DNA from 3 places in the Bradyrhizobium septentrionale genome. Region 3 is predicted to be linked to each of the others. Evidence: predicted binding sites of a transcription regulator. Region 3 holds the regulator's gene; each other region holds the start of a gene.
The links. The regulator LexA, encoded in region 3, represses DNA repair genes until DNA is damaged. The targets are predictions, from matches to a motif close to TGTTCNNNNTGTGTTCNG.
Positions count from the first base shown of each region.

Region 1: HAP48_RS24880 (SMEK domain-containing protein) is a predicted target of LexA. The motif match lies at 2,370-2,387, and genes of this name have one in related genera.
Region 2: HAP48_RS38925 (single-stranded DNA-binding protein) is a predicted target of LexA. The motif match lies at 2,414-2,431, and genes of this name have one in related genera.

Region 1 is NZ_CP088285.1:4,849,261-4,853,397, forward strand. It holds gene HAP48_RS24875 (argonaute/piwi family protein) at 653-2,068, opposite strand; gene HAP48_RS24880 (SMEK domain-containing protein) at 2,111-2,332, opposite strand; gene HAP48_RS24885 (glycerol-3-phosphate acyltransferase) at 3,055-3,738, opposite strand.
Region 2 is NZ_CP088285.1:7,785,743-7,789,879, forward strand. It holds gene gyrA (DNA gyrase subunit A) at 1-890, opposite strand, end outside; gene HAP48_RS38920 (DUF2306 domain-containing protein) at 1,103-1,501, opposite strand; gene HAP48_RS38925 (single-stranded DNA-binding protein) at 1,754-2,239, opposite strand; gene HAP48_RS38930 (outer membrane protein) at 2,694-3,437, shown strand; partial or broken gene HAP48_RS38935 (outer membrane protein) at 3,756-4,137, shown strand, end outside.
Region 3 is NZ_CP088285.1:8,064,733-8,068,869, forward strand. It holds gene HAP48_RS40325 (molybdopterin molybdotransferase MoeA) at 1-812, shown strand, start outside; gene lexA (transcriptional repressor LexA) at 1,044-1,748, shown strand; gene HAP48_RS40335 (hypothetical protein) at 2,092-2,520, shown strand; gene HAP48_RS40340 (hypothetical protein) at 2,683-2,910, shown strand; partial or broken gene HAP48_RS40345 (ComEC/Rec2 family competence protein) at 2,907-4,137, opposite strand, start outside.

The sequences.
Region 1 (4,137 bases), 3.2 Mb from region 3:
TGGTCGGTTGGTGGAAGAAGAGGCGGGACCGCCAGGTGTTTGCAAGCTCTCTCCGCACCGATACGTTCGCAATGAAGCGCTCGACCAGGTCCCTGGTCTTGAGGGCATACACCCCGGCGTGGCCGCTATGGTTCATATTGCCGCCTGACATTGGCTCTTCAGGGTGCCAATGGCGCCAGCTATGTGGCCCAAACAGGTTCCCTTGCCAAGAGACAACCCAATACCGATGGCCAACAAGTTCGCCGACCATGTAGCTCATGCCGGTTCCTTTTCAGGCACCTTAGTCGGGACTTCGGGAAGATCAGGCGGTTCTGGACTGATCACAGGCTCGTTCAAAGGGGTCACCTCATGGCGCCTGAGAGGTTCACCAATATCGGGTTCCATCGCTGTCCACCTCATTTATTCCTTCTCTTGTACCCTCTTCGGTGTGGTTGGTTCCTATTTTCTTCAGGCAATTTGGCGGTACTTCTCTAGGACAGCAGGCCGAGCAAGACGTTGAGTGCTCACGGGAGGTCGCATTGACTGACACTCTCTCCGCCATTTCGCTGCTTCAACGAGTTTTTGATTTCCTACTGATCAAGCGCAACAATCCGATGTTGTGATCTCCCGCAGGGGGTGATCGTAAGAACGATCGCCCAAGCCCGCGAAATCGCTACATGTAGAAGCTGTAGCTGACCTGCGGCTTCTCGGTCGGGCCCACGTATTTCATGATGTCTCCGATCTTCCGGGCACACTCAAGCGTGATGGGCAGACGACCGTCCATCTGGGTGTTATTCCAGTTCATCTTGGTCAGCCCAAGTATCTCATCGCAAAGGCTCTCAAGAGACGAATCCTGTTCGTACACGGTGATCTTCAGCGGGGCTGGCACGTACATGCCGGGATACGTCTTGTAGAAATCGACGGTACCTCGCGTGTAGAGGACTCCCTCGGTCTCGGAGATCGTCATCAGCGTGCCGCGCTTCGGCGGATAGTCCTTATCACCGAACAGCCTGATGTCCGTGTCCGTTATCGCGACGAAGTCTTTCGTTCGGATGCCCTTCTCGTCGAGCGCTCTGAGAAAACCCTTGCGCTCGCTCTCGCGGTATTGGCTCGACTTGTGGATCACGATCCGAGCCGGCATGTGCTCAAGTGCTCGGTCATACTCGTCCAGCGCGTCGCGCAGCAACTCGTAGGCCTGATCCTCGCTAAGGTAAGGGCGACGATTCTTCTTGTCGATCGACACCGGCGTGCCACGCAGAATGATCCCGTGCCCGAATTCGTCGAAGACCTGAGCCAGGCTCGACGATACTGTCTCCCCGTCGCGGCTCTTGTAGAAGCCGATGCCGATGTAGCACGACCGTAGTTTCGCCGTGTCCTCAACGAGCCGCCAAGGGATCGTCTTGTTTCCTTTATAGTAGAGCGCCGTGACGAAGTTCCACGCTTTCGTCGCCGGGTCCTGCTGATCTCCCGCCTGCTTGGTGATGATGATGGTCTTCTCGCGTACCAACTGTAGTGGCGTGCCAAGGTGCATGCTCTTGGCCTTCAGAATGCGTCTGAAGTTGTGCTCAAGTTCGCTTTCCCCCGAATCATCGTCGTCGCTCTCCGCGGTCGTCGTGATGGAGTCGAACATCTCGTTCGGCATCACGCAGACGATCACGTCCACCGATCTATTCTCGGCGAGGAAGCGAATCTGCTCGTAGTAGAGCTCAACGGCCTTCTCCACTCGCTCCGCCCGGGACGCGAGCTTAACTACTGCCGAGATATCCGACTTCTTGATGGTGCGGGTGTATTGCGGAGAGTTGATGATCCTCGTCAGGAATCCGTAGTCCTGATTGATGCCGCCGAAGCCCCGAAACAGGTTCAGCAGCTTGGACCCCTCCTTGCGGTCAATTCCATCCCGGCACCTCTCGAGCCAATCGTCCAAGAGGTCGATTCCTTCTCCGCGTCCGACCACGCCGATCCGCAGTTCGGTTCGACGCAACTCATCTAGCTTGTCGTAGACGCCCAAGTGCTCGATTCCCGTTCGGGGGCAAACGTGCGTGCCGGTACCGAATTCGAGCAGCGGTTCAGGTAGCGTCGTGAGTTTCATGCAGCCGTTCCTCCCGCCACTTGGATATCGTCTTCATCGTCGTCACCGACGATCGTCGCCGAGATCGATGCCGGGGAAGTTCTTCTGCTTCCGATTCAGGTTAGTGAGGTGCGGCAGGTTGTAAACTGACTTCAGGATGGGGATGAACGCATCCTCCAGCGCCAAGTTGATATCGGTTCGACCCTGGGAGGTTGCCAACTCAACCTGAACGATGATTCGGCTGACCACGTCGCGGAGCTGGTTCTCAACCTCAAGCTGCCTCATTCCGTGCCCCATCCTCTAACTGCTGATCTCTAACGATGGGAACGCAGCGGGAACATTTCAAGGGCCGGATCCTCCTTGCTGCCTTATTCCTGCGGCCGTCAGAAGGGGTCGTCGCTGCTCGCTGTGAGTGAACGTCGGGGATTGGTCGAAATGTGCCCTCAACCTGGGTATTCGGTTCGCTAGCAATTTCACGAACTCGCTGGACCCGTGCCGCACGTATCGGATGTTTAGGGGCCGGGATTTAGACCTATCCATCAGACTGCGTTGTGCAGCTGATCTCTTCGACTGCTGATCGCATCACGGCGGGAAGGCCTGAGTGGCGACGATCTTGCGTCTCCGTGGGATCTGACGGGCTTGGTATCGTCAGTAGACAATGGCGATTGCGCATCGACGATGTTGGCGCGCCACGGCCGATGAAGATGGGCACTATTGCCTCGCCGTGGCGCTATGACGCAATGACCGCCCAAGCGATGCGGCCGGATCGCCTGCGACGGACTGCGATCTTGCGCTACGCTTTATGGCGGCTGTCTTCCCGATTTCACTGGTGGTTCCGAATACCTTCGATAGCGGTCCTTTCGACCAGTCTTGGGATCGACGTGATGGGCCAGCTGTCGACCTCACAGGTACGGCCCGCATCACGTTCGGAGCGGTCGCTTTGAGATGGAGCACGGATTACCGAAAGGGCGAGTGTCCCAGGTTCCTCGCCCCCCGCGTTGCGACTATCAATCTCCTGTGCCGATTTTCGGCTCTGTGCCGGTCAGCAACCTCTTAATGTCGTCACGATGCTTCCAGGCAGTGACTACCGCCATGAGGGCCGTAGCCCACGTCATGACTTCGTGCTGACGATATAGTTCCCAGAAGACCATACTTGTTGTACCCATGGGTTGGGTGCCCAAGTAGAACGCCAGCGCGGCGACGACTGCCGCGAGCAGCGAGGCCAGGGATGAATTCCGCGTAGCACGAGCAACGATCAGCCATGTGATACAGAACGCAAGTGCCGCCGGCCACCACCAGCCGATTAGCACGCCGAGGTATATGCCAAACCCATTGCCACCTCGAAAACCGCGCCAGATCGGAAACAAGTGACCTAGAAAGGCGGCAACGCCTGCCGCAAACCATACCGAAAATTCTTGACTAAGGTCCGCGCTCGTTGAGCCGTCATTGAACGCACGAGCCAGCCAAAAGGCGACTAGTACAGCCATCGCACCTTTTACGACATCTAGGATGAGCGGCTCGGTCGTCCGCAGGTTGCCCAAAATAGTCTTGCGATTACCCTGAACGGCTTCGGCCTTCTTCTGAAGCACCTCGGACGGTAACGAGCCGACCAGATAGCCAAAAATTGCGCCCAGGATTTGCGCGTAAGCTTCAGTTTCCGATGTCAATGTCCACAAGACAGTCGACCTCATGAATTAATTCGGTGAGCGGCCCATTCTTCCAACGTGTCCTGAACTTATTGCCGGATGGTTAGCGCCAGTGTCGGCTTCCCAGGTTGCGACCGTCCGTCTCGTGCAAAAGCTGCCGTCGGGCTGCTCCGGGTCATTCGCGTCGATATTGCCACATCCGCTCTCTCGTCTGCTATCGACAATACCTGATACTACCGACCGAGGGCCGCGTGCTTGTCATCAAGATGACGGGCACAGACCACGATCGATTAGGACGGCTAGATAAAAGCGACGGTGTCGCTCCGTGCCGTCGGGGATCGTAAGTGTTTGTCTGCACATTGTTTTGGATGGCACTGCAGCGGCACCGTATTAGGCGGCCTGGTGCCATTCGAACCGAGAAAGCATTCAAAATCAACGTTCCGA
Region 2 (4,137 bases), 280 kb from region 3:
CCCTCGATCTTCTTCTCTTTCACCAGGTCGGCGATACGCTCGACCATCGTCGCCTTGTTCACCTGATAGGGAATTTCGGTGATGATGATCGCTTCACGATCCTTGCGGATGGTGTCGATCGCCACCTTGCCGCGCATCACGATCGAGCCACGGCCGAGGTGATAGGCCGAGCGGATGCCCTGGCGTCCCAGGATGACGCCACCGGTTGGGAAATCCGGTCCCGGAATGATGTTGATTAGCTCGTCGATCGAAAGCGCCGGGTTGTCGATCAGCGCCACACAGGCGTCGACGACCTCGCCGAGATTGTGCGGCGGGATGTTGGTCGCCATGCCGACCGCGATGCCGCCGGCGCCGTTGACCAGAAGGTTCGGGAACCTGGCCGGCAGAACCGTCGGCTCCTGCTCGGAATTGTCGTAGTTCGGCTGGAAATCGACGGTTTCCATGTCGATGTCGGCGAGAACGGCGAGCGCCGCCTTCGTCAGCCGTGCCTCGGTATATCGATAGGCCGCAGGCGGATCGCCATCGACCGAGCCGAAATTGCCCTGTCCGTCGATCAGCGGCACGCGCAGCGAGAAGTCTTGCGCCATCCGGACCATCGCGTCGTAAATCGACTGGTCGCCGTGCGGGTGATATTTACCGATCACGTCGCCGACGACGCGCGCCGATTTTACGTACTTCTTGTCCGGCGTGTGTCCCTGCTCATGCATCGAGTAGAGAATGCGCCGGTGTACCGGCTTCAGCCCGTCGCGCGCATCGGGCAGCGCACGCGACACGATCACGCTCATCGCGTAATCGAGGTAGGACTTCTTCATCTCGTCGAGAATGGAAACGGGACGAATATCTGAGGGCACCGGCGGCTCGCCGGGCTTGTCGTCTTCGGGTTCGGACAAAGGGGAAATCCGGTCAGTTCTGCTGGGGAATCATATAGCGTATCGAGGGCCTGATAACCACCCTTACGCGGCTCCGGCAAGCCGTTTTTCCCTTCGTTTTTTCATGCACTTACCGGCGACATTGCAGGTTCCCGGCGGGCCTGCTCTGCGTGGCGAATGCGAGCTGGCGAAGACCGGGCGGAACCGGCTTCGCAATGCCCTCTTGCGCTCGGTTACTGGCCGAAGATCACCGCGTGCATGATCCGCCCGGGCATGAAGGTGAACAGGCCGGCAATGAGGAGCGCGCCGAAGAAAATGCCGATCATCGTGAACCTGTGGCGGCGGACATTGTGGCTTCGCGCGGCCGTCACGCCGAGCACCAGCATCGCCAGCGAGAAGATCGACAGCAGGTGGATCGGGCTCCAAGGGCCCAGCAGCCGGATCTGGTGGATCCAGAACGAGCTCCCGGCGACCACCAGCATCAGGATCACCCAGATCCAGCCGAGCGTCCGGTGCGGCAGCGTGCCCTTCGGTGCGGTGAGCTGAATCGAGCCGAGCACGAAGGCGGCCATCGCAGCGAAGGCATGGAGCGGGATCGCAGGCGCAGCGTCGAGCAATGGCGCGAGGCTCATGATGGCGGCCCTCGGGTGATGCGCGCGGCCAGGCATCGCTCGCCGCAGGCTGATGTAAATATCATTCACATAAGCCTGTGTCAAAGCACGGGGAACCGCGAAGGCCTTTCCAACAATCACGTAATATCAGATCGATACGAGATTATCCTCATAGTTCACACAAAGGACTTCCCTCGCACGTCGTACCGCCGCCCCGGGAAATATGATCTTCACGGGGGCGACTCCTGGCAGAATGTGGGAGGCACGATCCGGTCAGAACGGGATGTCGTCGTCCATATCGCTGTTGCGGCCACCTGCGGCGACCGCACGGCGTGGCGCCGAACTGACCGGTCCGGCCGAGCCGAAATCGCTGCCGCCATCATCGGAGAAGCTGCCGCCTCCGCCGCTACGCCCGTCGAGCATCGTCAGGTTGGAGTTGAAGCCCTGCAGCACGACCTCGGTCGAGTACTTCTCGACGCCGCTCTGGTCGGTCCATTTGCGGGTCTGCAACTGACCCTCGATGTAAACCTTGGCACCCTTCTTCAGGTACTGCTCGGCGACCTTGCAGAGACCTTCGTTGAAGATCACGACGCGGTGCCACTCGGTCTTTTCCTTGCGCTCGCCGGTGCCCTTGTCGCGCCAGGTTTCCGAGGTGGCGATCGACAGATTTGCGATCGGACGGCCGTCCTGCGTCCGCCGGATTTCCGGATCCTTGCCGAGGTTTCCAACCAGGATCACTTTGTTCACGCTTCCCGCCATCGCATCATCTCCACTCAAAAACCGGGCGCCGGACATCGGCCGCCACTCTCAACCTTCGCCACTTACATTGCAGGCGTCGTGGATGACCCTATACGCCGGCGCCGGCCCGACGCCTTTGCCGTCGCGCGGTTATCCACGATTATCGAGATCGAGATATAGCATCGCCGACGGCATTGTTCCAGTTTTGTTCACCACAACCTGCCGTAGCAGCCGGCGACGGCGTCGGCACGGCCGCCGGTCACCGGATCAGCGGTTGCCTCGCGGTGATCGTTCAGAAAAATAGCAACCAAATCAGCACCTTGCGCTGTCGGCACTTCTTCCGCGAGTGTTGCATTTGGGAGACGGCGTTTCCGGTTGAATCAGCGTATAGATTCCAACCATGGCGCGGGCGCTCGCGTCTGAGATCGTGCTTCGGGACCAGTTGGAAGCCGATTTGGGAAGCTGGGGATTGATGATGAAGAAGTTTTTGCTCGCGACCGTTGCTCTGATTGCGTTCGCCGCGCCGGCGGCGGCTGCCGATCTGGCTGCCCGCCCCTACACCAAGGCGCCGCCGATGATCGCCGCCGTCTATGACTGGAGCGGCTTCTATATCGGCGCCAACGGCGGTTGGGGTTCAAGCCACAATTGCTGGGATCAGCTCCCGGGCGGCACTTTCATCGGATCGGATGGTTGCCACGATGCGACGGGCGGCGTCGCCGGTGGCCAGATCGGCTATCGCTGGCAGGCCGGCACCTGGGTGTTCGGCCTCGAAGCGCAGGGCGACTGGGCTGACCTGAAGGGCAGCAACGGCAGCGCGATCTTCCCGGGCCTGTTCACCAACCAGAGCAAGATCGACGCGTTCGGCCTGTTCACCGGCCAGATCGGCTACGCGGTCAACAACGTGCTGCTCTACGCCAAGGGCGGTGCGGCGCTGACCGACAACCGCTTCAGCACCTACTTCACGCCGACAGGCGCGCTCGGCGGCCGCGCCACCGACACCCGCTGGGGTGGCACCATCGGCGCCGGCATCGAAGTCGGCTTCGCGCCGAACTGGACCGCTGGCATCGAATACGACCACCTGTTCATGCAGGACAAGACCTACAACCTCACCACCCCGAATGGCGCGCTGTTCAGCACCATCCGCGACCGCCAGGACGTCGACCTCGTCACCGTCCGCGTGAACTACAAGTGGGGTGGCCCGGTCGTTGCGCGCTACTGATCGCACGCAGCGGATCTGATCCCGACGAAAGGCCGGCGCTGTGCCGGTCTTTTTGTTTGCGCGATCGATTCGAATACTGAGCCGGATACCGTCCGCGCGACGGTTGATCTCCATCGAGCCAGCCTCGCGCCGGCTCTCCTATTGGTACGTACGCACCTCGCGCGCTCGTTTTCCGTGCATTGTGGTTTCCCGGTTACACAACCTCCGCGATCTCTGTGTAGAAACATGTGATCGTCACGCAATGCTGTGACGCTCTCTTCGAATGTTTGAAGTGACCACATGAAAATGGGCAATAGAAACGGGACTCGGACTTTGAAAATCAGGAATGTTTTGCTGGCATCGGCCGGCATGCTCGCACTGAGCGCTCTTGCACCCGCGTTGGCCGCCGACATGGCTGCACGCGCCCCCTACGTGAAGGCTCCGCCGCCGGCCGCGATCTACAACTGGACCGGCTTCTACATTGGCGGCTTCGGTGGCTATGCCAGCGAGGATTCCGGCAATCCGAAGATGGAAGGCGGCTTCGGCGGCGGCACCATCGGCTACAACTGGCAGGCCAGCAACATCGTATACGGCCTTGAGGCCGACGGCGCCTGGGCTGACGTCAATGCCTCCATCACCGGCTTCGGCATCACCGCGACGAGCAAGATCGACGCGCTGGGCACTGTGCGCGGCCGCCTCGGCTTCGCGGTCGACAAGGTGC
Region 3 (4,137 bases):
CGGCCGGCGTCGACTTCCGTGAGGGTGACCTGCTGCTGAAGGGCGGCAGCCGCCTCTCCGACCGCGCGCTTTCGCTGGCGGCCGCCATGAACTATCCGGAACTCGCGGTGCGCCGCCGTCCCAAGGTCGCGGTGCTCGCCACCGGCGACGAGCTGGTGATGCCGGGCTCAAGGCCCGGCCCCGGCCAGATCGTCTATTCCAACGGCTATGCGCTGCGTGCGCTGGCGCGCGCCGAAGGCGCCGAGACCGTCGATCTCGGGGTTGCCGCCGACACGGTGGCCGCGACCACCGCCGGCATCCGCCGGGCGCGGGAGACCGGCGCCGACATCCTGATCACCACCGGCGGGGCCTCGGTCGGCGACCACGATCTGGTCAAGCAGTCGCTGGAGGCCGAGGGCGTCGCGATGGCGTTCTGGCGGATCGCGATGCGGCCCGGCAAGCCGATGATGCATGGCCGGCTCGGCGCGATGCGGGTGATCGGCCTGCCCGGCAATCCGGTGTCGTCCTATGTCTGCGCCTTCCTGTTTCTGGTGCCGTTGATTCGGGCTTTGAGCGGCCGGAACACCATCCATCATGTCCGCACGACCGCCCTGCTCGGCCGCGACCTCGCCGCCAACGACCGGCGCGAGGACTACCTGCGCGCGCGTCTCGAAGAGCGCCAGGACGGCGCGCCGATCGCCACGCCGGTGATGCAGCAGGATAGTTCGCTGCTCGGGAATCTCGCTGCGGCGCGGGCACTTCTGGTGCGTCCGCCGTTCGCGCCCGCCGCCGCCAAGGGCAGCGAATGCGAGATCCTCACACTGCCCGAGTGAGGTTTTCGCGGGCTGCCGATTGCGCGCCGCCTGATGCGTTCACCGGAAATTAAGTGGTTGCGGAACACATATCGAACATATAGTGTCCGTTCATGATTTGTTTCGAGTACTGGTGTCTACAATCGGGAAGCCGCCAGGGAGCATCGCGCTCCCGAGATCAGGCCCCGTCTGAAGGCCCCACCTGAAGAGTCTCGGAATCGAACGACGCTATCAACCGGGGGAATACTCGAGATGCTCACGCGCAAACAGTACGAACTTCTGCGTTTCATCAATGAACGTCTGAAAGAGGCCGGCGTGCCGCCCTCCTTCGACGAGATGAAGGATGCGCTCGACCTGCGCTCGAAGTCCGGTATCCACCGCCTGATCACTGCGCTGGAGGAGCGCGGCTTCATCCGCCGCCTGCCCAACCGCGCCCGCGCCATCGAGGTCATCAAGCTGCCCGAACTGGCCGCCGGCGGCGGCAACGGTCGCCGCGGCTTCACGCCCAGCGTCATCGAGGGCACCCTCGGCAAGCGCAGCAGCACGCCGCCGATCGCCGAGGACGACGGCAACCGTCCGGTCGCCGTCCCCGTGATGGGCCGGATCGCGGCCGGGACGCCGATCGAGGCGCTGCAGACCCGCAGCCACACCATCAGCGTGCCGCCCGACATGCTCGGCTCCGGCGAGCATTATGCGCTGGAGGTGCGCGGCGACTCCATGGTCGACGCCGGCATCCTCGACGGCGACATGGCGCTGATCCAGCGCAACGACGTCGCCAACACCGGCGACATCGTGGTGGCGCTGATCGACGAGGAGGAAGCCACCCTGAAGCGCTTCCGCCGCCGCGGTGCATCGATCGCGCTCGAGCCGGCCAACACTGCCTATGAAGTGCGCATCCTGCCGCCGAACCGGGTCCGCATCCAGGGCAAGCTGATCGGCCTTTATCGCAAATACTGACGACCGCGGAGCATGATCCGGAAAAGTGCGAAGCGGTTTTCCGAAAAGATCATGCTCGAACAGACATATGGAGCGGGATGACGATTCGAAGAAAAAGTCGTCCCGATCCAGGAACGAGCAACAGATCGGATCGTTCCTTGGAAGATAGCGCAGCGTGCGGACCAGCTTGGATGCGCCCCGATACCTCTCGCGCAGTGTAGCGTGTTTGTGATTGAGGCGTTCGACGGCCAGTCGTACAATCGCCCAGAAACGAGCAGACACTCGTTTGCTATCGTCCACTCTGGTAGAGGCCTGCGCCTCAAGGAGAGGCACGGGTCGCTACCTCGAAAAGAGGAGCCATCCGATGTGTGACTATAGTCTGCACGCCGTGGCAGCGCGCCCCGCCATTGTCGGAGAGACGCTGATCACCACGACCTTCCGCGGCACGTCGACCCGCGGCTTTGCTTCGGAGAACGATCCCACGGTCGCGGTCTGCATGCTGCCGGGCACCGAGCTCGCTTTCGCCGAGAACGTTCGCTACGACAGCCGCTGGATCTGGACCAAGACGATGAATTTCCGCGTCGGCGTGTTCAACGAAGTTGAGCCCGACGTGCCCGATCGCCATCACGACGCGGTCGAATTCCCCGACGGCAGCCATGTTCTGGTGACCCAGCTGGTCGAGGGACAGCGCGTCAGCGTGCTGCAATTGCCGGCATTGCATCCGCAGGTCGAGCACAAGCCGAAGGCTGTGGAGCGGCGCCCCTCCGCATTCGCGTCGCTGTTTTTGGGTTGAGCGCACCGTCGCCGCGGAATGAGCCATTCGGCGGCGGATGACCTTAAGCGATTTCGAGCGACCCCGGATTTCCGCTTCCGGGGCGCATGAGGAGATTTGCGTCGGCGAGCGCCTTGGCGCATCATCGCGTACGGAGGACGTGCACTCACGGAAACCTGCGCAGTGGTCGACAAGGTCACATGGCAAAAGGCTGGACGCGTCACCGAGCCGGGCCGCTACATGTTCCGGTTCGGCTGGCTGACGGTGACGGCCGATGATCTCAAGGTCTGGGAGCAGTTTCCCGAGGCCGTCTTCACCCTCGTCAGGAAGCCCGACGCCGGCCCCGATTCCGACGAGTACCATCTCGGCCTGTTCGAGCTGCCGACTACCCCCTCGCCCAACAACGGCTAGTCATCCCCCTGCAGGTCGGTCTCGGCCGGGGTCGCATCGACGGCAGGCCGCGGCGCGGCGGCGGGTGTGCGGAGGATCGTCTCGCTCTCACCGTCACCGGGAACCGCCGGCGACCACGGCCGGTCGATGCCGCCGGGCTTCACCGCATCGACGGCGTAGCCGGCGCTGTTCCGTCGCAGCACCAGCGCACCGTGGCGCCGCAGCCGCTCGGCATCGATCACCGAGGCCGCGCAGCCCTGCGGCGCCACCCGCGCGGTGACGATCAGCGCCGCCCGCTCGCAATCGTCGGCCAGCGCCTCCGGCCGCGTCGCCAGCGCGACGAAGGCGCCGCCCGGCCCCCTGGGTCACGCAGCCGCTCGGATCGCAGGAGACGCCCTCGCCGAGCGACGCATCGGCGGCGGTCCGTGCATCGGCATCCGCCGCCAGCCACTCCTTGACCAGGAATGCATCCTTCGCGCTATGCATCAGATGCAGCCGCCCGTCGCCGCCGCGCACCGCGACGTTGCGGCCGTCGGCGGAAATCAGCACGTCCGGCAGCGGCACCCTCACCGCCCAGACTGTGGCCACCACCAGGAGCACAGCGCCGGACCAGCGCAGCGGCGTGCGCAACAGCCCAAGCAGGATGATGCCCGCGCTTGCGACGATCAGCGGCCCGATGCCGAACGCCGCCATCCGCCCTACCGCGCCAGGCAGCGCGGCGACCCATTGCGTCACCAAAATCATCCAGTCGATGCCAAAGCCCATGATCGCCCAGAACACGCCATCAAAGCCGAACGGCATGGCGAGGAGGCCGAGCAGGCCCGCCGGCATCACGATCGCCGACACCACCGGCATCGCCGCGAGGTTGGCGAGAAGCCCGTAAGGCGTCACGCGATGGAAATGGAACGCGGCGTAGGGCGTCGTCGCCAGCCCCGCCACCAGCGAGGCCAGCATCAGCATCGTGAGCTCACGCCCGCCCCACAGCGCAACTCGTGCGGTCGCCGAATGGTCGGGCGAGGCCAACAGGTTCGGCAGCCCGATCTGCACCAGCGCCACCAGCCCGAGCGTCGCGGCAAACGACATCTGGAAGCTCGGATGCACCAGCGCCTCAGGCGCGATCGCGAGCACGATCAACGCCGCCACCGCCAGCGTGCGAAAGGTGATCGCGCGGCGGTCGACCATCACCGCGATCAGCACCACCGCCGTCATGAAGAACGATCGCTGCGTTGCGACCTCGGCTCCCGACAG